DNA from 4 places in the Aliivibrio wodanis genome. Region 2 is predicted to be linked to each of the others. Evidence: predicted binding sites of a transcription regulator. Region 2 holds the regulator's gene; each other region holds the start of a gene.
What was found. The regulator CRP, encoded in region 2, controls carbon source genes, mostly activating them, when cyclic AMP is high. The targets are predictions, from matches to a motif close to TGTGANNNNNNTCACA.
Positions count from the first base shown of each region.

Region 1 (8,002 bases), on a different contig from region 2:
TTACCTTGGCTGATAAATGGGTTTTTAAACGCACAATTTCATAATTATTTCATTGTATTTTAAACATTTAAAAACCCCGACTTAGTATGACTAAATCGGGGTTTTTATGTGCTTAAATTAAACTGTCTATTATTCACATAATAATAACCTTCTTTTTTTCGACTGAGCTATTGCTTTGCAACCATCAATCGCTATTGTGTTATTCGTTTTGATAACCACATAACTTGGTGACGTTATCTCTTTTTCTGTTTTAATCTGCTTAGCCAAACCAGCAGAATAAAACTGACCTGAAAATGGACGTTTCCCTAAGTAATATAATGGTAATTCTTGATGATTCAATCTGCCCTTCCATGTTTCAAGAAGATCTTTTTCTGCTTGTTTACTGGTTAAGTTATTAGCTAATAAAATAGAAACAATAACTAAGATTACAGAAATACTTAATCCACATATTTTGATTAACTTAAACTGCTTTTCGCTATCAATATTAATATTTAATGCGATTAACATAGCCATTGCCGGTATTGTCGGCATGGTGTAACTCGCTAAAATGTTGCCTGACATTGTAAATAGAATAAGTGGAGCGAACATCCAGCACCACAAAAAGCTTTTAAACGATAATGGTGCTGCTGTTAGTACCTCACCTTTACGTAACCCTTTAATAGTCTGCCAAATTAATAATGGTGACCAAGGCAGAGCTGCTCCCAACCAAAAAATCCAAATCATACCCCGTACTTCTTTATGGGCCGAACCGTATAAGTCCCCTTCCCAACCGCTAACCACAAACCGCTTAAAATGCTCTCCAATAATAAAGTAATCTAAAAATCCTGGTGTTTTCAGTTCGGCCGCTATGTACCAAGGTGCAGATAAAGCAAAAAACAGCCCTAATGAACTTACCCATGGAAAGCTCAATAACAAGCGCCATTGATTATTAAATACAAGCCAACCAAATAAAGATATCCCAATAAGCACTAAAGTTAATGGCCCTTTAGATAACATTCCAATAGACATCGCAAAAGCAAAGAGAAGAGCCCATCTATAGGCCTCTTTACTTTTTATTTCACTTTGAGAAAAATTCCAAAATGACATCATTCCAAGAGTAATTGCTAATGTTAGTGCAGTGTCTGTCATCACAGAACCACCAACAACAATAAAAACAACACTCGTTGCTGTAATTCCGACAGTAAGTGCTGCAAGTGCTGTATTTTTTAATACTGTTTTAGTAAACCAGAAACTCAATAGCAATATAACGACTGTAAGCAAGAGGTGTGGCAGCCGTACTGCAAATTCATTAACACCAAAAATCTCGATTCCAACGGCACTAATCCAAGTAAAAATGGGTGGTTTTCCCCAAAACGGAACATTGTAATCAAACATAGGAGTGATCCAATCTCCCGTTTCAGCCATAATACGTGCCATTTCCCCATATCTTGCCTCAGTTGTGTCCATCAATGGAAATGAAAACAGAGAAATTAATCTTACTAATACCACACACCCAGCAAGGAGTAGTGCCATATTAACCCAAGGTAACCGACCTTTATTCTCAGTATTATCTTTCATTATCCTAACCTTTGCTCTGATTCAGTAACGCCATCACATGAACTGGCGTTGTTTTTATCCATTATTAAATACAATGGACGTCCTTTTGCTTCAATAAATAACCGACCTACATATTCTCCCATTAAACCAATTGAAAGCAGTTGAACACCACCTAACAATAAAATCACAGTGATTAATGTCGGATAGCCAGCGACTGCCTCACCGAATAAAATGGTTTTAAATAACACAAATATCATCATGGCAATCGCTGCTGCAGACGTCGCTAATCCTGCAACTGTCGCTATACGTAATGGTTTAGTACTGAATGAGGTTATCCCTTCAAAAGCCAAATGAACTAATTTGGTATAGTTCCATTTAGTTTCTCCTGCAATTCTTGGGTCTCTATTGAACTCTAATGTTGTACGACGAAAACCCGGCCACGCAAATAGCCCTTTCATGAAGCGTGTTTTTTCTGGTAGCAAGTTAATCTGTTCAACCACTTTACGATCTAACAATCGAAAATCACCTACATTTTCAGGGATTTGCAAATCAGATAAGTGATTAATTACTTTATAAAACAAAGAGGCAGTAAAGATTTTAAACCAACTTTCACCATCACGACTTTTACGTTTCATATCAACAACATCATAGCCTTTACGCCACTCAACTAACATTTCTGGAATTAATTCAGGTGGGTCTTGTAGATCTGCATCTAACAAGATAACGGCATCTCCTTTAGCTTCGACTAACCCTGCACTCATTGCTGCTTCTTTGCCAAAGTTTCTTGATAAATTAATCGTAACAATGCTGATATTTGACGAAGGGGAACGCAATGTAAATAATTGTTGCCAAGAATCATCATTACTGCCGTCATTAATATATATAATTTCGGAGGTTTCATTCAGAGCTGTTAGTACAGAGCATACTCTTGAGTGACACTCGGCAATTGATTCACTCTCGTTATAAACAGGAATAATAATTGACAATGTAGCTTCTCCAGAAAAAGACTCTTTGGTTGGAGATGAACCTGAAATACTTGATTCTGTTATTAAAGTTAGTGCTGGCATAATCGTTAAGCTCTTTTAACAAGGACCTAGTAATAATACTGTCAGTTATGTGTAAAAGATGTTGTCGACATTATTTTCACATATGTTGATGTCATGTTATTGTCTATATCAAACAAAAATAACAAGGAATTAGTATGATTGATTTTCGCTCAGATACAGTAACCAGACCCACTCAAGCCATGCGAGATGCAATGAGTCAAGCGCTGGTTGGGGATGATGTTTATGGTGACGACCCAACCGTAAATGAATTAGAAGCCTGGGCTGCCGAACGACACGACTTTGAAGCTGCACTTTTTACCTCATCAGGTACTCAAGCAAATCTATTAGGGCTGATGGCACATTGTGAACGCGGCGATGAATATTTATGTGGTCAGCAAGCGCATAATTACAAATACGAAGCAGGTGGTGCTGCCGTTCTAGGGTCAATTCAACCTCAACCCGTTGAAAATAAGCCTGATGGTAGCTTGTGTTTTAAGAAGCTTGAAGCTGCTATTAAACCAGATGATTTCCATTTTGCACGAACAAAGCTACTTAGTTTAGAGAATACTATTAATGGTAAAGTCCTCCCTCTTAGCTATTTAGCTGAAGCTCGTGAATTTGTTAATAAACATAATCTACAACTTCATCTTGATGGGGCTCGAGTATATAACGCTTCAGTTGCCTTAAACGTTGACATTAAAGAGATTGCACAGCATTTTGATAGCATGACTATTTGTTTATCTAAAGGATTGTCCGCGCCAGTTGGTTCGTTATTATTAGGAAGCAAAGAGTTCATAAAAAAAGCACGACGTATTAGAAAAATGCTCGGTGGTGGTATGCGTCAAGCGGGTATTTTGGCTGCTGCTGGTAAGCTTGCTTTAACAGAACAGGTATCTCAACTTGCAGTTGATCATGACAATGCAAAGTACCTAGCAGAGCAACTTAACACAGTGAATGGTTTTTCTGTCAATGTTGAACATATTCAAACTAATATCGTCTTTGCAAAACTAGATTCTGAGATTAATATTAAGGATATTGAGCAGAAAGCAATACAGAAAAATATTCTACTTTCTGCTGGAAACCCTATTCGTTTTGTTACTCACAAAGACATTTCAAAACAAGATATTGATACTTTGATTGGTTTTTTAAAGCAATTATCAGCTTATTAAAGCCCTGCCCTGCAATGTAATATTCTGATGAAAAAAAGAGCAGTTCAATAATCTGCTCTTTTATCATAAAACTAAAATATTAAATTATACCAAAGCAACAAATTAGTCTTACCCTTCAATGACCTTCATCAATAGAGAACCATCGTACATAGCTTGCTTAACTAAAGCGGCACCTGGCATTGTTGCTTGTGTATAGAAACGACTTTCAGCTAATTGAGTATCTTTTGCATACAAAGGCAATACCTGACTTTGAATCGCATCCATGATCACTGGGTACAAAATTGCCTTTGAAAGGTTGATTTCACCACCAATTAAAATAATCTCAGGATTAAACAAATTCACCATAATCGCAATCGCCTCTCCAAGATTGTGCCCAAGTTCAGTAATAACTTGTTTTGCTAACACATCTCCCTCATTTGCGGCAATACAAATATTTTCTACGGTGATTTCTTTATCTTTCAATAGAGTTTGATGCCCATCATCTATGAGTTTTTTAACTTGTTCTCTAAGGGACTTAGCACTAGCTACCGTTTCAAGGCAACCAGAATTGCCACAATGACATCGAGCCCCCAACTTATTAATTCTGATGTGCCCCATTTCTCCAATATTGCCTGTTCGCCCTTGAAGAACTTCGCCATTCATAATTATACCAGCCCCAACGCCATGATGGATTGAGACAAGGATTGAATTATCATAATCTTGTGAATTACCAAATAATTTCTCAGCTAATGCCCAACTACGTGTGTCATTACCTACAAATACAGGCAACCCAGTTGCTTCATAAATTTTAGAACCAAGTGGTAAGTTATCAACATTATAATGCGGCATTTGAATAACAAGACCTTCTGATGAAATCACTAAACCTGGTAATGAAATTGCGATACTTGTTATTCGTCCCAAGACCCGAGAATGTTTTTGAAAAAAGAGTTCGATCTCAGCCAATAATTTAACTAATAATTCGTCTTGCTCGATTTCTAAAACGGTTTGCCTTTCTTCAATAAGCTGTTTACCACTTAAACTATGTAAAGCTATAGTGAGATAACCTCGCCCAAGGCGCAAAGATAAAAACTGCCAACCTTCATTATCAACTTTTAAGCCAATTGCAGGTCGACCACGACTATTTACTTCTTGTACTTGCATTTCTTTGATAAGGTGTGCATCAAGCAGCTCACGTGTAATTTTAGTTATACTAGCGGGAGCCAAATTACTTTTTTTAGAAAGGTCGATTCGAGAGATAGGGCCAAGTTGATCAATTAATTGATAAACCCGTCCAGCATTAACTTGTTTTACATGATCAATGTGTCCGGGTTGTGCCACGTACATGTGTCTCTCCAGTATATAAATTACGTTAAAATTCATTTTTTTACTTTGCGAACAAATTGTGAAGCTTGAGTATTAACCTACGTGATATCCATCACGAAGATTATGAAATATTTACTGAAAATGCGACTTTAACACGAATTCCGTCAACAAAACTTTGTAGTTTTTTATTTGAGTAAAATAATTATGTCAGCGTCATCATTTAAGATTAATGAGTTATTTGAAACCATTCAAGGTGAAGGTACTTTTACGGGTGTTCCTTCTATATTTTTACGCTTACAAGGCTGCCCTGTTGGTTGTTCTTGGTGCGATACAAAGCAAACTTGGGAGGTTGAATTAACGGATCAAACCGATTTAGCGACTATTTTATCAAAAACAGAAGATGCACCAAGTTGGACAGAGCTTACATCAGCCCAAATTATTGAAATGCTTAAACAGCAAGGATATACAGCTAAACATATGGTGATTACTGGTGGCGAGCCATGCATATACGATCTCACCGCGCTAACTGAAGAATTAGAAGAACACGGTTATCGCTGCCAAATAGAAACCAGTGGTACTTACCCTATTTTAACCTCAGAAAATACATGGGTGACAGTCTCCCCAAAAATCAATATGAAAGGCAAACTTCCTGTCTTAGAAGAAGCCTTAATGCGCGCAAACGAAATCAAACATCCAGTAGGAACAACCAAAGATATAGAGCAACTTGAATCATTGATTGATGGGGTAAAACTTTTAGATGATGTCACTATTGCATTACAACCAATTAGCCAAAAACCACGTGCTACTGAGCTTTGTATTGAAACCTGCATTAAAAATAATTGGCGACTTTCTATACAAACGCACAAGTATTTAGCGATTGCGTAATGGTTTTTTACAATTTCCTTGTTTGAATCATGGAATTGTCATCATTCTCGATATATGTTTACGTGATCACAAAATAAACACAACTACATCCTTTTCGGAGATAATATGTCTAACAGACTACGTAGAACAAAAATTGTTACCACTCTTGGCCCTGCAACTGATCGTGATAATAACCTAGAAAAAATTATTGCCGCTGGCGCAAACGTTGTTCGTATGAACTTTTCACACGGTAGCCCAGAAGACCACATTAAACGTACTAAACAAGTACGTGAAATCGCGGCAAAGCTAGGAACTCACGTTGCTATTCTTGGTGACCTTCAAGGTCCAAAAATTCGTGTTTCTACTTTCAAAGACGGTAAAATCCAATTAGCTATTGGGGATAAATTCACACTAGATAGCGATTTACCTAAAGGCGAAGGCAATCAAGACTCTGTAGGTCTAGATTATAAAGAACTTCCACAAGATGTTGTTACTGGTGACGTTTTACTTCTTGATGATGGACGTGTTCAACTTAAAGTAACTTCTGTTGAAGGTAATAAAGTTCACACTGAAGTAACGGTTGCGGGTCCGTTATCAAACAATAAAGGGATTAACAAGCAAGGCGGCGGTCTTTCTGCTGATGCACTTACTGACAAAGACAAAGCAGATATCATCACTGCTGCTGCAATGAAAGTAGATTACCTAGCTGTTTCTTTCCCACGTAACGGCGAAGACATGAACTATGCTCGTCGTCTAGCTCGTGAAGCTGGCCTTGAAGCTAAATTAGTCGCTAAAGTTGAACGTGCTGAAACAGTAGCAACAGAAGAGGCAATGGATGACATTATCCTAGCTTCTGATGTGGTTATGGTTGCTCGTGGTGACCTAGGTGTTGAAATTGGCGATCCTGAGCTAGTTGGTGTTCAAAAGCAACTTATCCGTCGTGCTCGTAGTCTTAACCGTACGGTTATTACAGCAACACAAATGATGGAGTCAATGATCACAAGCCCAATGCCAACTCGTGCTGAAGTTATGGACGTTGCTAACGCCGTACTTGATGGTTCGGATGCGGTAATGCTTTCTGCTGAAACGGCTGCTGGTGACTTCCCTGTTGAAACCGTAACATCAATGGCAAGTGTATGTATTGGTGCTGAAAAAGTACCAACAGTAAACGTATCTAACCACCGTTTAGACCGTCGTTTTACAACACCTGAAGAAACGATTGCAATGTCTACTATGTACGCAGCAAACCACATGGAAGGCATCACAGCAATGATCACTCTTACAGAGTCTGGTCGTACTCCACTAATGATGTCACGTCTAAGCTCTGGTTTACCAATCTTTGCTTTATCACGTAACGAAAGCACACTTAACCGTGCTGCTCTTTTCCGTGGTGTAACACCTGTTTTCTTTGATGAAAATGCTGATTCTGGCTTACCATCAACATATGCAGCTATCAATGCATTAAAAGAAAAAGGCTTATTATCTACGGGTGATCAAGTAATTATCACTCAAGGTGATGTAATGGATATCGTTGGTTCAACAAACTGTATGCGTATCATTACTGTTGAATAATTAATCAACATTAAAACCTAAAAGCCTCGTTAATGAACTGACCCCCAATAATTGGACAACCAATTACTGAGGGTCTTTTTTATGTCCAAATATAGTCGTGAGCTAAAACTAATTATTGCTAAGCAGTGCTTAGTTAGTCGTACATCAATTCAATTATCTAAAGAATATTCGATATCTGCTCGTCAGATACGATATTGGACTCAAGTATTTTCTATCCATGGTAAAAACTCATTTTTACCAACTACACATGCCGATAATGCCAAAACAAAATTACAAGCATTGAAATTAATGTGGACTAACAGTTGGTCTCTCACTCACACTAGTGCAGTATTAAACTTATCCTCCCCTGGCACGCTATCAGTCTGGCTTAAAACATATAATGAAGCGGGGTTTAAGGGACTCAAGAATAGTAATATAGGAAGGCCTTCAATGAAATTATTATCCAATACTACACAAAAATCAGATGACGAAATGACCATTGAAGAGCTAAGAGAAGAGTTAAGTTATTTACGA
Region 1 is NZ_JBREXA010000001.1:262,446-270,447, reverse strand. It holds gene ACU5DF_RS01195 (GtrA family protein) at 1-44, shown strand, start outside; gene ACU5DF_RS01190 (ArnT family glycosyltransferase) at 130-1,557, opposite strand; gene ACU5DF_RS01185 (glycosyltransferase family 2 protein) at 1,557-2,585, opposite strand; gene ltaE (low-specificity L-threonine aldolase) at 2,741-3,751, shown strand; gene mlc (sugar metabolism global transcriptional regulator Mlc) at 3,860-5,074, opposite strand; gene queE (7-carboxy-7-deazaguanine synthase QueE) at 5,258-5,938, shown strand; gene pyk (pyruvate kinase) at 6,044-7,489, shown strand; gene ACU5DF_RS01160 (helix-turn-helix domain-containing protein) at 7,571-8,002, shown strand, end outside.
Region 1: queE (7-carboxy-7-deazaguanine synthase QueE) is a predicted target of CRP. The motif match lies at 5,155-5,170, and genes of this name have one in related genera.

Region 2 (8,002 bases):
TCGTATGCAGCTCGATGCTGAGTTGCGCGCAGAAGTTACCCCAAAAAATATTTTAATGATCGGTCCAACAGGTGTTGGTAAAACAGAAATCGCTCGCCGTTTAGCAAAACTGGCTAACGCACCTTTCATTAAAGTAGAGGCAACTAAGTTCACAGAAGTGGGCTATGTTGGTAAAGAAGTTGAAAGCATAATTCGTGATTTGACTGATGTTGCGATCAAAATGACGCACCAACAAGCGGTAGAAAAAGTAAAATTCCGCGCTGAAGAACAAGCTGAAGACCGTGTTTTAGATATTTTATTACCTCCAGCTCGTGATGCATGGGGTAAGAATGAAGAAAGTGATAATGATTCTGGTACTCGCCAATCTTTCCGTAAAAAATTACGTGAAGGAAAACTAGATGATAAAGAAATTGAAGTAGATGTAGCTGCACCTCAAGTTGGTGTTGAGATCATGGCTCCTCCTGGCATGGAAGAGATGACAAACCAACTTCAAGGCATGTTCCAAAATCTATCTGGTGGTGAAACGACTAAAAAGCGTAAAATGAAAATTAAAGATGCGCTTAAAGCTCTAACTGAAGAAGAAGGCGCTAAACTAGTCAACCCAGAAGAACTTAAAGAGCAAGCTATCTTTAATGTTGAAAACCACGGCATTGTTTTCATTGATGAAATTGATAAGATCTGTAAAGGTTCAAATTCACAATCAGGTGATGTTTCTCGTGAGGGCGTACAGCGTGACCTACTTCCATTAGTGGAAGGCAGTACAGTGAGTACTAAACACGGAATGGTTAAAACAGACCATATGCTATTTATCACATCAGGCGCTTTCCAAATGGCAAAACCATCTGATTTGATCCCTGAGCTACAAGGTCGTTTACCGATCCGAGTTGAACTTGAGGCCCTAACTGCCAATGACTTCAAACGTATCTTAACTGAACCAAATGCATCATTAACTGAACAATACATTGCCTTACTCGCAACAGAAAATGTAAATATTGAATTTACTGTTGATGGGATTGATAGCATTGCTGAGTCAGCATTTAAAGTAAATGAAAGCACAGAAAACATTGGTGCTCGTCGTCTGCATACTGTGATGGAGCGTCTAATGGAAGAGATTTCTTATGATGCATCAGAAAAGAATGGCGAAAGCTTAATCGTTGATGCTGCTTATGTAACATCTCGCTTAGGTGAATTAATTACAAATGAAGATCTAAGCCGCTTTATTCTGTAATTTTTGATAAACAAACAGTAAAAATAAAATAAGCCTCACTCATAATAAATGTGTGAGGCTTTTTGATATTAACGAAGCTAACAACTAAACAATATCCCAAGAATGAGTCATTTCAATGCCTTCACCTAGCATCAAACATACTGAACAATATTTCTGTAATGAATCTGCTGTTACTTGCTCAACAATCTTAGGGTCAAGGCTCTCACCACTTACTTCAAAATGAATATTAATATAAGTAAACAGCTTTGGGGCAACCTCACGGCGCCCGCTTGACAGTTTTGCTACACAACCAGTGACAGCTTGATTTTCTGATTTTAACCCTGCAACAACATCAACCGAACTGCAACCTCCAGCAGCCATTAAAAGCATTTCCATTGGGCTTGGTGCTTTTTCTCCGCCATTTCCATCCATAACAACAGAATGGCCCGATTGAGATTGACCTAAGAAAGTAAATCCCTCAATCCATTTAACTTCAGCGTTCATAAAAGCCTCTTTACTACATAAAAGGAAAACTCGTGATCCATTTCACGAAAGTGTGCCCTTTGTCGCACATTTCATACGATCAAAGTCAAGAAATCGATTGCGAAACAAGGTATGATTTTATCAATTATCTCAACAAACATGCAGCCTTGTTCCGATAACCATATTGTATAGGCCAAACTGATATTTGGCTCAGTTATTTTAAAATGGATATCGCCTACTTGGCAAACGCAGAGGAAGTATAAAGTATGGTTCTAGGTAAACCTCAGACAGATCCAACATTAGAATGGTTTTTGTCTCACTGTCATATCCATAAATATCCTTCAAAAAGCACACTTATCCACGCTGGTGAAAAAGCAGAAACGCTTTACTACATCGTAAAAGGTTCTGTTGCTGTACTGATTAAAGATGAAGAAGGAAAGGAGATGATCCTTTCTTACCTTAACCAAGGTGACTTCATTGGTGAGCTTGGCTTGTTTGAAGAAGGTCAAGAACGTTCAGCATGGGTTCGTGCAAAAAGCCCTTGTGAAGTAGCTGAAATTTCATTCAAGAAATTCCGTCAACTTATCCAGGTTAATCCAGATATCTTGATGCGTCTTTCAGCGCAAATGGCAACTCGTCTACAAATCACTAGCCAAAAGGTAGGTGATTTAGCATTCTTAGACGTTACTGGCCGTATCGCACAAACGCTACTAAACCTTGCTAAACAACCTGATGCGATGACTCACCCAGATGGCATGCAAATTAAGATCACTCGTCAAGAGATCGGTCAAATTGTAGGTTGTTCACGTGAAACTGTTGGCCGTATCTTGAAGATGCTTGAAGAGCAAAACTTGATCTCTGCACACGGTAAAACAATTGTAGTTTACGGTACTCGTTAATTTAACGCTTACCTTAAACAAATAAAAACGCAGCCCTTGAGCTGCGTTTTTTTATGCTCAAAACTCAAAGCCTAACTATTTGTACTTTCAAAAATCTTGTCAGCAGAGGCAGCAACAAATCCCGTATATATTTTCCCATTTGGTAACGTATATCGCTTAGCAAACTCATAAAATCCACCAGGAATTTCAAACTCACCCTCAGTAAAATTCACTTTCACTTTATCCGCCATTGTTGATGACTGTTCTAAGTAAACCTCTGGAGATCCTTTCACTTCACCACCCACTTCGTTCATTGCAAAACCTGCATCACGTAAGTGTTGGTTCACATCAACCACTTCAGCAAACTCTTCAAGCTGATTGACGTAAACCGTAAAGTGATTAGCGCCATAACCATGAGCCGCTAACCAAGAAGCGTATTCACTTTCTTTTGCTAATACTTGATAGTCTTCGAAACTTAATGTCCAAGGCCTACCAGAAGAAAGAAAATCACTGGTGGCAAAATAGTGTGCTGGCACCTGTTCAACCAAACCATGAATAATGTCCTGTGTTTCAGCTGATAACTCTTCTACTAATAATTCACTAATAAAAACGAGTGGTGCATTAGGATCTGGGTGCTCAAAATGCTGCGCTTTCAGTTTTTTAGCTTCAAAGTCATAAGTCTCACACGCTTTATAGCCTATTGCTAAAAATGGCGCAGCGAGAGTCTGTAGCCCGACTTTAGGTAAATTAAACGTACGTAGCGCAATATGATCGTTAATCAGTTCATCGTTATTAGACAATAATTGATGTACCTTCCCAGCAGATGGGGATAAGCGCGCAATATAATCTTGCCACAATGACGAAAATAAAGAGTTTACATTATTCATGTTTATCGCCTCTTATAGAGTTAAACCCGGAGAGAGTTGAGCTGGAATTTCACACATATCGCCTTCCATTGATGCCATTGGGTATGCACAATAATCAGCAGCGTAATACGCACTTGGTTTCATGTTTCCTGATGCACCAGGACCACCAAATGGCGCGTCACCACTTGCTCCAGTCAGTTGACGGTTACGATTTACAATACCAGCACGAATATGCTCTACAAAATATTCCCACTCACTGTCATCAGTTGAAACAAGACCTGCCGATAATCCATAACGAGTATCATTAGCAAGCTCTACGGCTTCTTCTAATGTCTCATAACGCACCACTTGTAATAATGGCCCAAAGTATTCTTCATCCGGTAATTCAGCAACATTAGTGGCATCGATAATACCTGGAGAAACAAAGGCATGACCTAAACTTTTAGCTTCAAGCAAAGGCTCTCCACCCAAGTCTTGTAAATTCTTCTGAGCGTTTAGAATAAATTCTGCCGCTGCGACTGATATTTGCGAGCCCATAAACGGAGTATTATCAGCAAACGGTTGGTCAACAACGATGCTTTTTGCTACTTCAACAAGGCGAGCTAACAATTCATCGCCTGCTTTTCCAATAGGAACATACAAGCGACGAGCACACGTACAACGTTGACCTGCACTAATAAATGCCGATTGAATAATGGTGTAAACTGCCGCTTCTTGATCACCAAAATCTTTTGAAATAACCATCGGATTATTACCGCCCATTTCTAGAGCCAGCATTTTCCCTGTGTCTCCTGAAAATTGGCGATGTAAGATATGTCCAGTATTCGCACTACCGGTAAATAACAGGCCATCAATACCTTTAGCTCCCGCTAGCGCTTCACCTGTTGCACGAGCACCTTGTACTAGATTAATCACACCATTTGGCAAACCTGCTTGTTGCCATAGTTTCATAATCACTTCACTGGTCCATGGCGTCTGCTCTGATGGTTTTAGCACTACAGTGTTACCGGCAAGCAGTGCTGGAACAATATGACCATTAGGAAGGTGCCCAGGGAAGTTGTACGGGCCAAAAACAGCCATTACACCTAATGGACGATGTCTTAGTACTATTTTATTTCCCGCCGCTTCACGCTCTTTATAAGGCGTTCTTTCATGATAAGCACGAATAGAAATTGCGATCTTACCTACCATCGCACCTGCTTCAGTTTTTGTTTCCCAAAATGGCTTACCGGTTTCTTTCGCAATCACTTCAGCTATCTGATCTGCATTCTCTTTTACTAATTCGGCAAAACGCTCAATAATCACTTGGCGCGCTTCAAAAGGCTGTTTTTTCCACTCAATAAAGGCATGACGTGCCGCACTAACGGCTGACTCAACCTGCTCTTTGGTTGCGCTATCACCTTCCCACACCACTTCACTGTTGTACGGGCTTACTGATTGTATCGTTTCACCATTACCTGAAACCCAATCCCCTGCAATCCAATGTGTCATATCCTTTGTCCTCTATTGAGCTAATAATCGTACGTAATCATCTACATTAACTTGTAAAGCCGTTGCTGCTTCTTGAGTTAAATGAACGGTATCAGTCGCCTTGTCATAAGCGGCAGTAGTTGCTGTTGCTCTGAAATTCTCAAACGATGTATTTGAGATTAAATACTGTTGCGAGCTGTTATGTTCCGTAATAATTACTTTTGCTTTAAATGAATTTCGCACCGATTCAATGCTACGTAAATCACACTCGACAGTTGGGCCAGCATCAAAAATATCAACGTAACCACGGCAACGAAAGCCTTCCGTTTCTAATAGTCTTAGCGCAGGTTTGGTCTTATCATGTACCTTACCGATAACTGCTTGCGCTTCCTTACTTAGTAAGCTGACATAAATTGGTAGTTTCGGCATTAAGTCGGCAATAAAGCCTTTGTAACCAATACCTGTTAAATAATCTGCTTCGGTAAAATCGATAGAGAAAAAGTGTTTCTGTAGCCATTTCCAAAATGGGGATTCACCTTCTTCATCCGAGACACCGCGCATTTCAGCAAAAATTGTGTCAGAGAATCGATGTGGGTGTTCTGCCATCATTAAAAATCGAGCTTTCGACATCAAGCGACCATTAAGGCCTTCTCTAAATTCAGGGCGTAAGAAAAGCGTACAGATCTCAGTACTGCCAGTGTAATTACTCCCAAACGTAAGAACTTTAACTACATTATGTACATCCAATTTACGAGAAAAATGCACAACTTTACTGATGTGATAATTATAGAAAGGAGAATCTAAGCCAACCGCCGCTTCTATCCCTGTTGTACCTGTTACTTCACCCGTTACAGAGTCTTCTCCCACCATAAGGTAGCCTTCTGTACCTGGCGATTGAACTTCTTTTTCAAAGCTATCTATGGAGTGGTCAATTCTATTTCGTAATTGCTCTTCGTTAACTGGTAATGAAGTAAAACCATGACCTGATTCTACGGCACATTGATGAAGCGCAGGATAATCTTCCTGAGTGATAGGACGAATAACAAGCATCAATATTCCCTCCGATGCGATGTTTCATTGGCTGTGCTAAGTCCAATAGATATAACTTCAAGGCTATCTATTGGAGTGAACACTTTAGAATGTAAATTTATTTATATAAATAAAAAGAAGGCAACTCAAACCCCTGAGCTGCCAAAGTTCCTATATAAATCTATTTTTTTAAAGAAGAGAGAGCCTTGTCTAAACGCTCAAAACCTAACTCAACTTCTTCTTTTGTAATAACTAATGATGGAGTAAAGCGAACCACATTGACACCTGCGACCAAGACCATTAATCCTTGTTCTCCAGCTGCAACAAGTACATCACGTGCACGTCCTTGCCATTCCTCATTTAATGCAGCACCCAGTAATAAACCTTTACCACGGATTTCAGCAAACATATCGTATTTTGCATTAAGTGCTTCGAGTCCATCACGGAACCATTGCTCGCGCTCTTTTACGCCAGCCAACGTTTCTGGTTTTGATACTTCTTCAATCACAGCTTCAGCTACTGCACACGCTAATGGATTTCCACCATAAGTAGAGCCATGAGTACCCACTTTTAAGTGCTGAGCAAGCTCTGTCGTGGTTAGCATGGCACCAATTGGGAAACCGCCACCTAATGATTTTGCTGTACTTAAAATATCAGGTGTAACACCTAAACCTTGATAAGCATAAAAGTCACCAGTACGGCCATTACCTGTTTGTACTTCATCAAAAATAAGTAGCGCGTTGTATTTATCACACAGCGCTCTTACACCTTCTACAAATTCTGATGTAGGTGAAATCAGTCCACCTTCACCTTGCAATGGCTCCATCATGATCGCACAGGTTTTTTCTGACATGTGTGCTTCAAGCTCTGCAAGATTGTTATATTCAAGATGAGTAACATCACCCGGCTTAGGACCAAAACCATCAGAATAAGCCGCTTGACCACCAACCGTTACCGTAAAGAAAGTTCGACCGTGAAAGCCTTGTTTAAAGGCAATGATTTCACTTTTCTCTGCACCATGAACATCAACTGCCCAGCGTCGAGCTAACTTCAATGCTGCTTCATTCGCTTCTGCACCAGAGTTGGCAAAAAATACTTTCTCAGCAAATGACACTTCAGTTAATTTTTTCGCTAAACGAATAGCTGGTTCATTGGTCATCACATTACTAAGATGCCACAGCTTCTGTGACTGCTCTTGCAACGCGTTAACCATCACAGGGTGACAATGACCCAAACAACTTACGGCAATGCCGCCAGCAAAATCAATGTACTCTTTTCCTGCTTGATCCCATATACGAGCACCTTCACCTTTGACTGGAATAATTTCCATCGGGTTATAACAAGGTACCATTACATCATTAAAATCTTTACGTTCGACTTGTGAATTGGTCGTCATCACACTTTCCTTCTGCGTATGCCGTTTTTCAGCATAATATTTACAAACCATTAACCTTTTCAATAGCACAAAATTCTTTTTTTGAACTAAAAAAGTTCCTTTTTATAGCCAAACATGACTTATCAGTCAGTTTTTTAGAATAGTTATAATTCCACGCTATAGCAGGTAGGTAGATAAGTAAACGAATTTATAAGAATAGAAGGCATTACTCTTATGCATAAATCATCAAATAAATAAGAGTTAAAAAAGGAAAAAGAAAAAGTGAGAAGAGTGAACTGGATCGCTCTGGATGTAGTCGAGGTTATTAATTATTTATTAATAAAGTTAGCCAAAATATCATGACCTTGCTCAGTCATTATTGACTCAGGGTGAAATTGTACCGCTTCGATTGGTAAGGTTTTATGACAGAACCCCATAATCTCACTCATGGTTCCCGCTTCAGTTTCTGTCCATGCAGTCACTTCAAAGCAACTAGGCAGAGTTTCAGCTTTAACAATAAGGGAATGGTATCGAGTGACAGTAAGGGGGTTATTCAAGTCTTTAAATACACTCTGATTGGTATGAATAATTGGTGAGGTTTTACCATGCATTACTTTTTTAGCACGCACGACATCACCACCAAATACTTGAGCAATAGCTTGATGACCTAAACACACACCCAGGATTGGTAATT
Region 2 is NZ_JBREXA010000002.1:1,996,810-2,004,811, forward strand. It holds gene hslU (ATP-dependent protease ATPase subunit HslU) at 1-1,228, shown strand, start outside; gene ACU5DF_RS17080 (OsmC family protein) at 1,313-1,711, opposite strand; gene crp (cAMP-activated global transcriptional regulator CRP) at 1,957-2,589, shown strand; gene ACU5DF_RS17090 (DUF1338 domain-containing protein) at 2,661-3,455, opposite strand; gene astD (succinylglutamate-semialdehyde dehydrogenase) at 3,468-4,925, opposite strand; gene astA (arginine N-succinyltransferase) at 4,938-5,954, opposite strand; gene ACU5DF_RS17105 (aspartate aminotransferase family protein) at 6,115-7,329, opposite strand; gene ACU5DF_RS17110 (aminodeoxychorismate/anthranilate synthase component II) at 7,638-8,002, opposite strand, start outside.

Region 3 (8,002 bases), 1.5 Mb from region 2:
AGCATTGCGATGATCACCCAACCACAACTGAAAAATATGACTGGTGCGCTAAAGGTGGGAAGGTGACGAAAGGATTGGAGGACTATTTGATGCGATGTGTCATTAATAGCACGGTAGAGGACGTATCCAAAAAAGAACGAATTGGCTATCGCGTACTAGTGAGTATCATGAAGTCACGTATAGATAAATCTGTTGACTGGGAGCAGTATTCGAATATTCACACGATTGGCATTGATGAAATAAGTAACTGTAAAGGTCATCAATATTTCATTGCGATTGTGAGCACCAAAGATAAGTACGGCGCATTAACTGTGATTGCTGTCCTTGATTCGATACCTGAGCACTTAAGAAGAACGGTGAAATGTGTCTGCACAGATATACATGATGGTTTTGTCGAAGAACTAAGTAATAAAACGACGTTGCTATGTATTTTTAAAAACGGAGTCATTATTTCAGAGGTTGGTTCTGGATTTGCAGGGGTATAAAATGTTTATATTTCAGCTGTATTTTGCTTCTTAATATAATTAATTAACTATTTTATACCTCTTTAGGTAATGTTGCATCAAATGTACCTTACTCAAGGCAATAAGCTGTATTTGATAATTATTAATTATATAAACTCTTCTTGACCTTGGAGTTAACTCTAAGGTTTATAGTTAGTGTAGATAAACAAATTACCTAACAGAAAGGATACTCTCATGTGTACAGCTCATAAAGCGACACCTAACCAAGATCATAAGCATAATCCATCAAGCTCTTGCTGTGCTACACCAAAAATCACAGCAATCAAAGCAGAAACTGCAGTTTCAGATTGTTGCAGCAGTATTGATAAAGCAACAGATGCTGACTCATGTTGTGGCTCAGATCCTGGAGATTCAGACCCCTTAGTTGTTTCCTCTATAGCGTCAAACAACACTTCATTATCTCGCAGTTGGCTTATTGCCGAAATGGACTGTCCAAGCTGTGCTGCTAAGTTGAAAAAAGCCATACTCGCTATTCCAGATGTCATTGATGCTAACGTTATTTTTGCAACCGAAAAACTGACGGTAAGAGTGAAGAACGAAGCGGTATTTGAACAAATCATTACCGTGGCTAAGACAACAGGCTTTCCGTTATCTGATATAGGTGCAAAAAACACATCAGAGAGTGACATTAAGCCATTCTGGAAAAAGAATATATTATTATTAACTTTGGTTGCTTTTTTAGTTATTGCAACGGGTATTAATTTAGTAAATAAAGAGTTAGGCGCAATCGCCTTTACTGTTGCGGGTCTATTTGGATTAATTCCTATTGGACGCAAAGCGATTCGTTTAGCGATAAATGGATCGCCATTCTCAATCGAAACCTTAATGACAGTAGCTGCAATTGGTGCTGTGTATCTAGGTGAAACCGTTGAAGCTGCCATGGTTATCTTATTGTTTATGTTAGGTGAACAATTAGAAGGCTATGCGTCGGCAAAGGCGAGAAGTGGTGTAAAAGCGTTAATGGATTTAGTGCCTGATACTGCAATTCGTATTAAATCGGATGGCACTAAAGAAGAAGTACCAGCATCAGAATTAAATGTAGGAGATAAAGTTCAAGTTTCTCCAGGGGATCGTTTAGCCGCAGATGCTATTTTACTTTCTGAATTCGCCTCTTTTGATGAAAGTGCATTAACCGGTGAGTCAGTTCCTGTAGATAAAAAGGCTAACGATCCATTAATGGCAGGATCAATTGTGAATGATCGCGTGATTGAAATTCAAATTACCTCTGCACAAGGTGAAAATGCCATTGACCGTATTTTGCACTTAATTGAGGAAGCTGAATCACGTAAAGCACCGTTAGAACGTTTCCTTGATAAGTTCAGCCGTTGGTACACACCTGCGATGATGCTGCTTTCTTTATTAGTTATTATTATTCCGCCATTGATGTTTGGTCAGTCATGGGACACTTGGATTTACCGTGGTTTAGCGATGCTATTAATCGCTTGTCCTTGTGCGTTAGTGATATCAACACCAGCAGCGATTACTTCTGGTTTAGCAACTGCGGCAAAACGTGGAGCTTTGATTAAAGGGGGAGCTGCATTAGAAGAGCTTGGTCATATTCAAAACATCGCATTTGATAAGACGGGAACATTAACGCAAGGTAAACCGATACTTACTGATATTAGAGTGCTTGTTGAGACTGAAACTGAACACAGTATTTTATTGCAATCAGCCGCAGTAGAGATGGGCTCATCACACCCATTAGCAAGAGCTGTTGTAATCAAAGCGCAAGAACAAGGCCTTACTGTTATTGAAGCAGACGATCGTGAAACCGTTGTAGGTAAAGGGATAAAAGGGATTGTTGATGAAAAACAAATTGCTCTTTATGCACCTCAACAATTTGATGGAGAAGTTACTTCTGAAGCCGAGAGCCAAATCGCGTATCTAGAAGAGCAAGGAAAAACGGTTGTTTTAGTGCTAGTGAATGATCAAATTTCTGGTTTATTAGCGTGGAGAGATGAATTACGTCCTGATGCAAAAATTGCTGTACAAAAGCTAATAGCACTCGGTATTACACCCATCATGTTAACGGGTGATAACGAACGTGCTGCTAAAGCGATTGCGACAGAGCTAAACATAGATTACAAAGCAGGGCTATTACCTTCAGACAAAGTGAAATATGTTGAGAAATTAACGGCTAATGCAAAAACAGCAATGGTCGGTGATGGGATTAATGATGCGCCAGCAATGAAAACGGCCTCTATTGGTATCGCAATGGGAGGCGGAACGGACGTTGCTCTTGAGACCGCAGATGCCGCGTTGACTCATAACCGTTTAGAAGAGCTAGCACCAATGGTTGCCCTATCAAAAGCGACATTGAGTAATATTCGTCAGAACATTACATTAGCACTTGGTTTAAAAGCGGTATTCCTAGTGACCAGTTTATTGGGTATTACCGGTTTATGGGTAGCAGTTCTAGCAGATAGTGGGGCGACAGCACTTGTTACCTTGAATGCACTGCGTCTATTACGTTTTAAAGAAAAAGCACAGTAAATACAGTATTTAAATAATTAATTAACTTCAAAGCCAACTAAATATTGTTGGCTTTACTTTTTGAGCACAAAGTCATAAGTGATAAACAGTCTTTATCTAATCACACGAAATTAACCGTATTTAATAGCTTCGTTTTTGATTTTTCTAAAATAACTTAGATTTTATTCTTTTCATTATGGTCAGTTATTTTACTTAAATAGAGGATAACTGCTGAGTTTAAATATGTTTCTCTGTCTAAAATACCTGTTTAGAGAGATTTATTTACCTATGTTCTAATGAATTATAAGCCTAATTGTAATATAGTTCGCTCAGTGGGATTTATAATATATGAGTGAAAAATTTAAAAGGTACTGCATAATGAATAAGAAGTTCGTTCTAAGCGCGTTGATGGCTAGTTTTTTATTAACGGGTTGTGAAGTTGAAGAAGATACTGGGGATCTTGAAAAATATAGATTTGATTTTCAGAGCTTTAACTTATCGAATATAGAGAACCTGTCAAGTTTAGCTGATGACGATATTAATATTGGCTTGAAATATGAGAATAACAGTGAAGTATCTATTGCGAGTATTCATGAATATGGTTTAGATGAATCAGGTTACTTCCAGATTTCAGAAGAAGATATTAGATTACCTTATACTTTTACATTCTCATTAAAAAATGTAAATGATAATGAAATTTTGTCAAAAAGAGTGCTATCTATTGCGAATGATCAAATTTTATTTGCTATAGGTCCAGATGATACAGGTGATTATGACCTCGATGTTTTTGAAAAGCCTAAATTCTCGAGCTCAACATCAACATTAACAGTTATTAATTATCGAGATCTGAATGCAACTTATTCCACATCTGTTGAATTAGATGGTAAAGAGAAAATATCGTCATTGTCACCGAAGAAGCTGTCGGGGCAAATTACGGTTGATCATAATGAGGAATATAAGTTAGATATTTTACTTAAGGGCAATGTATTGAGCTCGTGTACTATTCCAAGTACGTCGAACAATGTGAATCGTGTTGTTATATTTAGTCCTGAAAACATAGAATCACTTAAAGATGGCAAAAATTGTTATATCTTCGATTTTGATAAATAACAAGTAAGCCAGCTTATTGTGAAGTAATATATCAATAGTAAAGTTTATAAATAAAAGAACACTAATACTATCTAGTGTTCTTTTTTTATACATGAATAGTCAAGACTTTATGGCTGATACCCAAAAAATTGATTGAAAATGAATCAGCTTACATATTTTATGTGATACCAATCGTTTTTCTGTGCAATATTGTAATTTTTCATCATTCCTTTCGAGATCCTAATCACACTAATTAATGAATCGATTGGGTAAAGTAACTTCATCGAATCAAATATAACTATTTAAATTAACGCGACCCTACAATCGCAAGGAGTTAACCATGACAGCAGCAGTATTCCATTTAGGCGTAACACAAGCAGATCTTCAAGGTGCAGAAATGGCGATCATCCCTGGTGATCCAGCACGTGTTCAGAAAATCGCAGAGCAAATGGAAAACCCTAAGTTTCTAGCAAGTCACCGAGAATACACAGTATACCTGGCTGAACTAGATGGTAAGAAAATTGTAGTATGTTCAACAGGTATTGGTGGTCCGTCTACTTCTATTGCAGTTGAAGAGCTAGCTCAACTTGGTGTTCGTACTTTCCTACGTGTTGGTACTACGGGTGCAATTCAACCGCATGTAAATGTTGGTGATATGATTGTAACAACAGGTTCTGTGCGTTTAGATGGCGCAAGTCTTCACTTTGCTCCAATGGAATTCCCAGCAGTTGCTGACTTTGATGTTGCAACAGCAATGCGTAAAGCAGTTGTTGATCAAGGTGCTAATGTACACACAGGTGTTACAGCATCAAGTGATACTTTCTACCCAGGTCAAGAGCGTTATGATACGTTCTCAGGTCGCGTAGTTAAGCGTTTCCAAGGTTCTATGCAAGAATGGCAAGATATGGGCGTACTTAACTTTGAAATGGAATCTGCGACGTTATTAACTATGTGTGCAAGCTCTGGTCTACGTGCGGGTTGTGTTGCGGGTGTAATTATCAACCGTACACAAAAAGAGACTCCAGATCACGCAACACTAAAAGAAACAGAAGCACGTTCAATTAAAGTTGTAATTGAAGCTGCTCGTAATCTTCTATAATAGAATAGTATAAACAGATATAAAAATGGCGCTGGTTCGTAATGAATCAGCGCCATTTTTGTTTAAATAAGTCTATAATACCAATTCCAGTAATTCTCTAGTCATTATTACTGGTTAAATCACATAATAGCTTCGTTAAAAATTATTTAAGTAGAATAACTACTTATCAGAATTTTTGCCTTGCTCTTAAGTGGTTTTCCTGCGTAATAAATAGACCATTTAATTAATGGCAATGGTATAAATAATGAACAATAAAAAGGCCAAATTAATGGCCTCTATCTCTTGTTAGATCAATTTCAGTATTTATCGATTATTGTAATTCGGGTGATGATTAATGACCACCAGCCGCTAAGAACCAATTTAAAAGATGCTTTTTAAGTTCACCTAACTCATCAGGACCAATAATCGCGAGCCCTAAATCTTGTGCTCGCATAATGTCATTATTACGTAAAGGGCGGAAGCTAACCAACATAGCTCGTGCTTGTAAACCACCGAGAAGATCACGTAATGACTCTAATTTATAAAGAGTATCATCGCCATCATCTCTCATACCTTTGGTCTTACATTCAATGATATGCAGCTTGTTGTTGACGATGCTGACCACATCAAGCTCGTTACGAACGTCTTTATCACCAATTTCGCGATGTACTTGAACATTCAATGAGTGATCTTGAAGCGTAGGTAAATATTGCTGAATATCAACAACGGTATTGTGAACCAGAATCTCTAACCATTCGCCGTTAGCTAAGCGTCGCGCTTCTTCGCAGTCAAAAGTTAAGGTGCCGTTTTCATAGGTAGCCAAACCAGTTTCAACTAAGTCAGTTAGCAGCATATTCAGTTCTTTGTAGCTTTGCTGTTTTTCAGTAACTTCAACATCTAAGCGTTGTTCTTTACGACATGTTGTTGCCAAGTAATTAAGTGTAGCAAGGCCCGGGCCTAACTCTAATGCGTTACTTGCCCAGCGCTGGCAGAGCTCACGTAATCGCTTATCAATATTTTCAGGTAGCTCTGTTTCGGAGAACTCACAACGAGCACCAAAAATGGCAAGGTAGTCACTTAGTTTAATATTATCTGCAACGTGTTTTTGCTTGCGACCATCTGGATATAACCAACACAATTTATCGCTGAACGGTTCGACAACAAAAATTGGCCAATGATATGAACGAAACACTTCATAGGCAGAAAGGAGGCGATGTCGAAGGCCGCAGCTTGCATTTAATTTGATATCACTAAAGTGAAGTTTCATTTCAGAAGCAAGTGCTTGTAAAGACTCTTTAATTAAATGCGTATCTACAATATTCGGGATTTCATAAAAATCTGAAGAAATACCTTTATATTTGAGGATCTTTTCCAAACGATGAAACATATCCTTTTGAGTGTCATCGCCAATAAAAATCATGTGCTCACCTTTTACGGAGAGATCAAGAAGGGGAGTGATAAGACGGACGGGGTCTTGATCTAATATGCCAACATGAGTGATCATGAAATAATCCTTGTAATGATAATTACACATAAGTGTTGCTCAAGGCATGTGTAACCAAATAATTATAATTTTAAGAGAATATTAATCCAATACCTACTTACAGAATTGGTATGGTTTTTCTATTCGATACTATTGTAATGAGGGGCTTAATGAGAAAAATCAACCCATTGTTAAATATTCTTATTTGGGCTTAATAAAAAAAGACGATAGAATGGAATCAAATGCCTTAAATACAGAAGAATTATGAGTTATTTACCTTTAGATGAATACAATCGCAAATGGATTTTTACTCATCAATCTATGCCAGTTGATGATGAAGTATTACCATTAATTAAGCCATTCACTCAGGCAAAGTCTGCTCAGGTTTGGAATGATTTTATCAGTGCGAATAGTCCAACGGCTGATCATTTTGGTTCAAAAGAATGGCCAATGAAAAAAAGTTCATGGAGTAATGAAATTGATTGGCAACATCGTTGGGATAGTGACAACGAATCATTACCAGAAGAAGTGTTAGAGTTCATTGATTGGGCTGATGAAGTCACCATCTACTTTTGTTATGAAAAATACAATGTAATTGAAACTTCTTGGGGAACATTTAAGAAGACGTGGAAAAACTTCTTATTTTATGATGATTTACCAATTTTAATAGGTAAGAAGAAATCACAAGCCTTATGGTTTAATTCTAAAGGTAAAGTGAAGTTAGGTTCAAGAAGTTAACTTTAGATAGATAAAATAACAAAAGGCTCATTGTCATTGACGATGAGCCTTTTTTGAATCATGAGTGGTAGTCTTTAAGAAGTGGCTCTTGAAATTACATACTCGGGAGCATGTATTTCGAGATAATGAGAAAAGCTATCCAGTTCTATTTTTAAATCTTCAGTGCTTGCTCTATTTAAATGGATGATAAAACGTTGAAACTCATTGATATCCAATATCTGTTTGTTGTACATAATCCATTCAATAACTAGCTCTTGAGGGGCAGGGATTAACTCACTGAACCTTTTGGCTGCATTGCGTAACTCTTGAGTGCCGAAGCGAGACCAACCAACAAAATAAAGTAACACCATAGTCGCTAAAATAACGATATGGATCATTAGAATTACCTTTAAATTGTGATGAATTCAGTATACCGAATTCATCATCTTTTTGAAGAGAATTTTTGTTAGTTTGCGTAGCTTTGACAAAAATGAGACAAAACGACTCATTTTTGTCATGTATCTACACTAATTTATTAAACGTAACCCTGCAGGTAAGGCGTCACCAAACAAGCGCTTAGAGTCTGCTTCTGTTAATGCTTGTTGGTTAGAGACGAGTTCAATCCAGCTTTGTGGTGAT
Region 3 is NZ_JBREXA010000002.1:523,996-531,997, forward strand. It holds gene ACU5DF_RS10310 (hypothetical protein) at 63-485, shown strand; gene ACU5DF_RS10315 (zinc/cadmium/mercury/lead-transporting ATPase) at 699-3,017, shown strand; gene ACU5DF_RS10320 (hypothetical protein) at 3,375-4,106, shown strand; gene udp (uridine phosphorylase) at 4,426-5,184, shown strand; gene ACU5DF_RS10330 (DUF1887 family protein) at 5,516-6,667, opposite strand; gene ACU5DF_RS10335 (DUF2947 domain-containing protein) at 6,911-7,384, shown strand; gene ACU5DF_RS10340 (hypothetical protein) at 7,459-7,761, opposite strand; gene ACU5DF_RS10345 (Hsp70 family protein) at 7,891-8,002, opposite strand, start outside.
Region 3: udp (uridine phosphorylase) is a predicted target of CRP. The motif match lies at 4,319-4,334, and genes of this name have one in related genera.

Region 4 (8,002 bases), on a different contig from region 2:
GTATCACCAAGCTCTTTATCTGCATCACAGGTATAACAATACGAAATCATGTGCAATACATTACATTCATGCTTGTACCAAGGGCGAAACTCTTCATAGATGCCAAATGGCTCAATATTTGAAATATTTTTAGCGCCCGTCTCTTCTTCAATCTCTCGAACTAAACCTGCAATTACATCTTCACCATCATCAATACCACCACCTGGTAAAGAATAATCATGGTAACGCTCTGTATATAAGAGAAGGATATCCTCTCCTTTTAAGATAATTGCACGGGTTGCATTACGTTGAAGGATATTTTGATTATCTAGATGCTCTAGATCCGGATGCGTTGTAATATTTAAAATTCGCATAAAAACTGACAAACCTACTTGAAAAATAACTTGTCTATTATACGCAATTTACTCATAGATGCAGCAATCAAATCCCTCTGCTTTTTATAACACCCCTCTTTGAAATGTAAATTATGTGTAAATATTGCTCCGGCTGACTACCTCTTTTCTTAAACATTTCATATAATACTTATCTAAAATAATTACAATTGAAAATAACTACAATTCAAGGAAGTCTCAATATGAAAGCAATTCAATCACTGGTTATCGCTTCAACACTTCTCGCTTCAACATCAGTTTTAGCGCACACTTTTAATGAAGCCAATAAAGCCATTAAATATCGTCAAGCTGCTTTCACTATGATCGCTGGAAATGTCAGTGAAATGGGTGAAATGATAAAAGGAAAAACAGAGTGGAATGAGGCTACATTTTCTAAGCGTGCTGAGCAACTATCTCAACTCTCATTAATGCCATTAGACGCATTTGCCGTTGAAGGTTCTGATAAAGGAAAAACTAACGCATTACCTGAAGTGTGGAAAAACTTTTCTGATTTTGAAGCAAACTTTGTTCAATTTCAAAAAGACACGGCTAACTTAGCTAGTGTTTCTGAGACAGGTGATAAAGCCGCAATTCGTAAAGCATTTGGAAAAACAGTGAAAAATTGTAAAGCTTGCCATACTGATTACAAAGCTAAATAATTAAAAGGATAATAATGAAAATCTGGGACAGTTTTATCCGGGTTTATCATTGGAGCCAAGTGATCTTACTTGGCTCTCTTTGGTATACCGCTGAAGAAGGCTTAATGGAATGGCATTTCTCATTTGCTTATCTTCTAATGGCCTTTTTAATAACGCGAATTGTATGGGGCTTCATCGGCAGTGAGACTGCTAAATTCTCTCACTTTGTAACGACACCTAAAAAAGCGTTCAATTACTTAATCGCAATAAGAAATAGTAAGGTCTCACACTCCATCGGGCATAACCCTGCTGGTGGGTATATGGTGCTAGGATTATTTTCCTTACTCACATTTCAGTTACTCACTGGGCTATTCAGTAATGATGATATCCTCTCTGAAGGGCCACTAGCCTCTTTAGTAAGCTATGAAACCAGCAGCCTATTAACAAGCATACATCATCAAAGCTTTAATGTTCTTCTTGCCTTTATTGGACTGCATATTGCAGCAGTATTATTTTACCGTTTTAAAGGAATTAATTTACTATCACCGATGTTAACCGGTGTTGCTAAATTGACGGGAACAACACCAATAATGAAACATGTCATCATTGCATGGGGCATTTTTGCAGTCATATCATTATTTATATACTACCTTTGGGCAAATGAAGTGGTAAGCTATCTTTTTTAGAAATTAGAGACCTTTCAATGACATTCTTCCTAGATATATGGAATTCAATATTGGAATTTAAAGAGCACGATTGGGCACAAAATGTCATCGTGCTCTCTTTATTTAGTGCTTTTCTTTGGCTGTCATGGCGACTTATTGTAACTCGTCTTCATCGTATCGCAGCTAAAACAAAATTACCGTGGGATGATGCCGTTATTTCTGCAATCTCATCTCCTATCACATTAGTCATTTGGTTATGGCCTGCCAGCACCTCTTTAAAGATCATTCTCTCGAATCATACTCACTTAAGTACGTCATGGATAATAACCCTACAGATATTTATTCTTGTCTGGAGCTTTATTTGGTCGGCGTTACGCTTAACTACTTTGGTTGAGAAACAAGTACTTCTCAATCCGAAATATGATGAAACCACTATCCTTGCGGTAGGAAAAGTTATCCGGTTAATCTTTATCTCACTAGGTATCCTCTCTTTAATGCAAGGAATGGGATTAAGTTTATCAGGATTGCTCACTTTTGGTGGTGTTGGTGGCTTAGTCGTTGGTCTGGCGGCTAAAGATTTATTGTCCAATTTCTTCGGCGGTATGATGATCTATTTTGACCGCCCATTTAAAGTCGGCGATTGGATACGCTCTCCTGATCGCTCTTTAGAAGGAACAGTCGAATCTATTGGCTGGAGAATGACCATCATTCGCACTTTTGATAAGCGACCTCTTTATGTACCGAATTCCGTATTTAGTAGTATTGTGGTTGAAAATCCCTCAAGAATGCTAAATCGCCGCATTAAAGAAGATATTGGTATACGCTATAAAGATATTCATAGCATTGAGCTTATTGTAGATGACGTCAAAGCGATGTTAATTGCCCATAATGATATTGATTCTAATCAAACTTTAATTGTCAATTTTAATGGTTTTGGCCCCTCATCACTGGATTTATTAGTTTATACATTCACTAAAACAGTCAATTGGATTGAATACCATCATGTAAAACAAGATGTATTGATAAAAATTGGGAATATTATTACTCAACACGATGCTGAGATTGCATTCCCAACCCAAACATTGAAAGTAGAACAATTACCGATTAACTAAAAATTCAATAAATAAACCCTATTAAAGGCACCATACTTCTTGTGTGGTGCTTTTTTTATTTTTCTTGCCTCTATTTTGCCCTGTTTTTAAACGAAGTCACCTAAAGGTTGCGATTGCTCATTCAGTTTCAACAATATTAGTTATCAATAATAAAAATAATCAACAATCTGCGGTAAAATGTGACATAAATCTCATGACTCCTTAAAATATAAGCTTAGAATAGCTACATATCGAACAAGAACGTTCAACACATTTAGTTATACTGAATTTATATTTTAATTTGTTTATACCGGAGACCTTATTATGGCTACCCCACACATTAATGCACAAGCTGGTGATTTCGCAGAAACAGTTCTAATGCCAGGCGACCCATTACGCGCTAAATTCATCGCAGAAAACTTCTTAGAAGACGTAAAACAAGTATGTGATGTTCGTAACATGTTTGGTTACACCGGTACTTACAAAGGTAAAAAAGTTTCAGTTATGGGTCACGGTATGGGTATCCCATCTTGTTGTATCTATGTTCATGAACTAATTGCTGAATACGGCGTTAAAAATGTTATCCGTGTAGGTAGCTGTGGTGCTGTACATGATGACGTTAAGCTAATGGACGTTGTTATTGGCATGGGTGCATCTACTGACTCTAAAGTTAACCGTATCCGTTTTAATAACCATGATTTCGCTGCGATTGCTGATTTTGGCCTACTAGAAACAGCAGTAAGCCAAGCTCGTGAATTAAACGTACCTGTAAAAGTGGGTAACGTATTCTCAGCTGACCTTTTCTACTCTCCAGAAGCTGACCTTTTCGATAAAATGGAAAAATTAGGCATCCTTGGCGTTGATATGGAAGCTGCAGGTATCTATGGTGTTGCTGCTGATTTAGGCGCAAAAGCTCTAACTATTCTAACTGTTTCTGACCACATTAAACGTGGCGAGAAATTAAGCTCTGAAGATCGTCAAAAATCATTCAATGAAATGATGACTGTTGCTCTAGAGACAGCAATTAAACTGTAATTAAGTTTACGCCAGTATTTATTACTGGCGATTCAAATCTATAAGGGGTGTTAAGTGCCGACTGAAAAACTGCCGTTGGCTGCTAAAGGGTTACAACTCAATTTTTGTAAAACATTGGCGTGTGACAATTTTGGTAATAGCGATGAACAACATTATTTAGTTCAACGCACTAACCCTAAGCGACCTGCATTAGTTTGCCGGAAATGTGGTGCTTTTCCTCCCTTAATCAACAATAGTGAAGTGTTAAATGAACTTTCTCGTCAGCGTACGGTTCAATCACACTCATTACCTTCTTGTAATAATTCAACTTGTGACCATTTTGGCCTAGATGTCTTAACACATCGAGAGCTTTATCATGCCTTCGGTTACAGTGGTGATCGTCAGCGTTATCGTTGCAAAGCTTGTGCATCAACTTTTGTCGATAAATGGTCTGGTGAAAACCAAAAAAGTCTTATTCAGCAAAAGATTTTAGGTTTTTTATTTACCGGATACTCGGTACGTGAAATTTGCCGTCGTCTACATATAAATCCTAAAACCTTTTACGATCATATTAATCAAATCGCAAATCGTTGCCGTCGTCATATGTCATTATTTGATACTCGACTTCAACACGATAGAACAGAAATTCAACTTGCTTCCAATGCAACCTCATTACAGCCACTCAGTAATAATGGGGTTTTCTGGTATACCACAGCAGAAATGAACTCTGGCTATGTGATTGCTCAACATATTAATTATTCGGAATGTGATACCCCAGGTATACAACTAGATCATGACCCCTTCTATGATAATGCACAGTTTCTATCTAATTCATTTATTAGTGAGGCAAATTCACAGCCTGTAGAAACTGAACAATCTATTTTCAAGCGAGTGGATAATAAATATCAAGAGATTTTGGCACGAGCAAATGTTGAAGATCCACTAGGCAATTATGTCACTCTAAATTATCCATCAAAAGGGGCATTGATCCGACCTCCTTATACTTCATATGCACATTTTTTAGAAATACAACAAGCGTTTTCACATTGTGATTCTATTGAAATTTATATGCCTCAAGAACCAATGTTGCGCTCTGCTGCAATGTCGGTTTTCTTACAGCGCATTAAAGATAACAGCATTGACTTATTATACGTAACTCAAGATCCTATGTTTCCAACCGAACAAAGCGGTGAAAAAATAGACATTCATTTAGTGGGTTGGTGGCGTGATCGCTGGGCTTTTACTGAAGTAAATGGACTGCATAAAGGGATCTGTCATCTTAATGATGCTGAGAAAAATGAAATATATTGGTTGAAACGCGCCTCAGCGACTAAAGCCCAAGAATATCAAAATCGCTTTTATACGCAATTTACTAGTTTAGTTGACGAGCCAAGACGAAAACTTCGCCCAGCCAGTTTACTTCCACTACTCGATATATTCAGAGCATGGCATAATCTCTGCCATCAGGATAAACTTGGCACAACACCAGCGCAAAAGTTAGGATTAATATCAAAACCAATAACTCTTGCTGAATTATTAAGTTAGGACTAACTATGACTCAACTCCCTTCTCAAGATCAAACTGAAAACACAGATATGCTTACTGAAATTGCTATTCTTTATTACCAAGAAGGGGCAACTCAAGAAGAAATCTCAAAAAAATTTGGTTTATCTCGTGCCAAAGTAGGTCGAATGCTAAGAAAAGCACGAGAAGAAGGTATTGTTGAAATTACAGTAAAATTTCACCCTGTTTATAGTGCCCAGCTTGAACAAAAATTAGTTGAAACGTTTAACTTAAAACGTGCTTTGATCTCACTCGATCAACCTAATACTGATGAGCAACGAAAACAAGTCGCAGCATTAGTTAGTTCTTATCTTAATAATAACTTACAAGATGATATGGTTGTAGCAGTAGGTCAAGGTCAAAATGTCGCTGCTATTGCTGATCATGCTGGCATAGTATCTCACCGTAACGCTCGATTCGTCTCTGCAATTGGAGGCACACATCGCAGTGGTGATATAATCAATGCTGACCATATTTGTCGTCGACTTGCTAAAAAGTACGGCGGTAATAGTGAGACATTATATGCACCTGCCTATGTAAATGATCCTAACCTTCGCTCTGCATTTATGGAGCACACGACGATAAAAGAAACATTAAACCAAGCACGTAAAGCTGAATTTGCATTAGTGGGTATTGGTGATATGGATGAAAATAGCCATATGGTAAAATTAGGTTTCTTTACTCCTAAAGAGTTTGTTGAAGCTCGATTGAACGATGGTATTGTTGGGGATATCGGTGGTTTCGACTTCTTTAAATTAGATGGTACTAATGCTGATACCTTAATGCGTGGTCGTGTTATTGGCTTAGAAATGGAAGATTTACGTCAAATATCCAATGTCATCGCAATGGCAAGCGAAAGCCGAAAAGCCCTATCAATTATGGGAGCTTTACGTACAGGTGTTATCGATGTTCTTGCGACCAGTGTAAGTTGTGCAATGGCCCTGCTCAATCTTGCTGAAAATAATAATTAATCAACAAGTTATACCTACCTAAACTACGAATTTCACTTCCTTTCATTTAAGTTGATCGCATATCTACAAAATTGTTAGTGACACTTATATTGCATTCAGATTATATTGATTTAATGCATTAAGGAAGGATATCTGTGGATAAATCTAAAAATAAAATCATTTCTGACCTGAAAACATTAGAGAAATTTGTTGAAAATAATAGTGAAGAGGTTAAGAAAAAAGCGAAACAAACCTTACTATTGTCTGAAAAAATACACTTCAAATACGGCATAGCATACTCAAAGTTAATTATTACTCAAACTCATTGGCACTTAATGGAATATCAAGCTGGCCTTAAAGTTGCTAAAGATATATTAAGCAGCTATCAGGATCTTGAGGATGATGAACTGCTTCCCAGTATTTTGCACGCTTTAGCCCTGCATTCCTGGGGACAAGCAAAGCTTTTTTCTGCACAACAATATTGGATTCAAGCACTCGAACAATCCCTATTACTTGATAATAATAAAATCGAAGTTGAGTCTTTGATTGGCCTTGGAAATATTTGGCGCATGACCAACAACCTTCATGAAGCAAATTCGACTCACCATATTGCAGCCAAAAGAGCGATTCTTTATCGGATCCCGAATTTAGAAGCAAAAGCTTATATCTTACAGGCATGGGATAATTATTTGCTAGAAAATTATCAAGCCATGCTACCTATCCTAGATAAAGCTGAAAAGCTATTAACCCATAATACCAATTTAACTTGGCAAGCAGAAGTTTATGACTTTAAAGGTTTAGCACTTTTAGGACTTAACAACCTTAATGCTGCCTATAAATGCTGTAGCTTTGCTAGTCAACTGGCAAAGCAAAATAATCTTGTTTGGATGAATGCTCACTCCTCTATAAGCCTAGCCCGAATAGCTACAGCTCAATCAAATTATTCAGATGCTTATGAGTTACTCACTCAAGCTGAAGTAATCGCACAACAATTTGATAAAGGTGAGCTAAGATCTCAAATTTGTTTAGAACAATCTCGTATTGCTGAATGCACACAAGATTATGAACATGCTCTATATGCTTATAAAAGATACCGTCAATATCAAATTATGCTATTGCAAGAGCAATCTAGCAGCCTAAATAAAGACAAAATAAGTGCATCTAAAGAGCAGCTTGAAATCAGAGCAAAAAAACTTATCCAACGAATTAAAATACAAATAGATAACCATAGTATATCGTCATTAAGCTATTTAGTTAGAAATGATAAGTGGTTTCAAAATGTTGAAGCACTATCTTTATCAACAATAGAGCAAAAATATCAAATAGTGGTTATCAATGAAGAATCTATTGAAAAGTTAAATACTCTGATGGTATTGATTCACCAATACTGTAAAGATGGTGATCAAGTAACACAGCTAAATAAAAATACTATTACCTTACTAGTACAAGAATCTAAAGTTGAAACCTTAAAAATAGTCAATTCCTTAACGGCATTGTTCTCGACTTATCCCTGGCATCGCTATTCATTCACATCAACAAGACCGTCAGTTAGCTTCATGAGTCTTAATGAGTTTTTACATGACTCTCCATTCAATTTACTCATCGAGACATTATATGAATAGCCTATTAAATAAAATCGCCAAATATGATATAGATTTAATGAAGCTAAACTCTCAACAATGTTTAGATTTTTGGCTAATAGTTGCAGAA
Region 4 is NZ_JBREXA010000001.1:645,946-653,947, forward strand. It holds gene ACU5DF_RS03145 (NUDIX hydrolase) at 1-353, opposite strand, end outside; gene ACU5DF_RS03150 (c-type cytochrome) at 575-1,030, shown strand; gene ACU5DF_RS03155 (cytochrome b/b6 domain-containing protein) at 1,045-1,695, shown strand; gene ACU5DF_RS03160 (mechanosensitive ion channel family protein) at 1,713-2,786, shown strand; gene deoD (purine-nucleoside phosphorylase) at 3,090-3,800, shown strand; gene ACU5DF_RS03170 (transposase) at 3,855-5,324, shown strand; gene ACU5DF_RS03175 (sugar-binding transcriptional regulator) at 5,333-6,313, shown strand; gene ACU5DF_RS03180 (ATP-dependent transcriptional regulator) at 6,448-7,914, shown strand; gene ACU5DF_RS03185 (GGDEF domain-containing protein) at 7,907-8,002, shown strand, end outside.
Region 4: deoD (purine-nucleoside phosphorylase) is a predicted target of CRP. The motif match lies at 2,965-2,980, and genes of this name have one in related genera.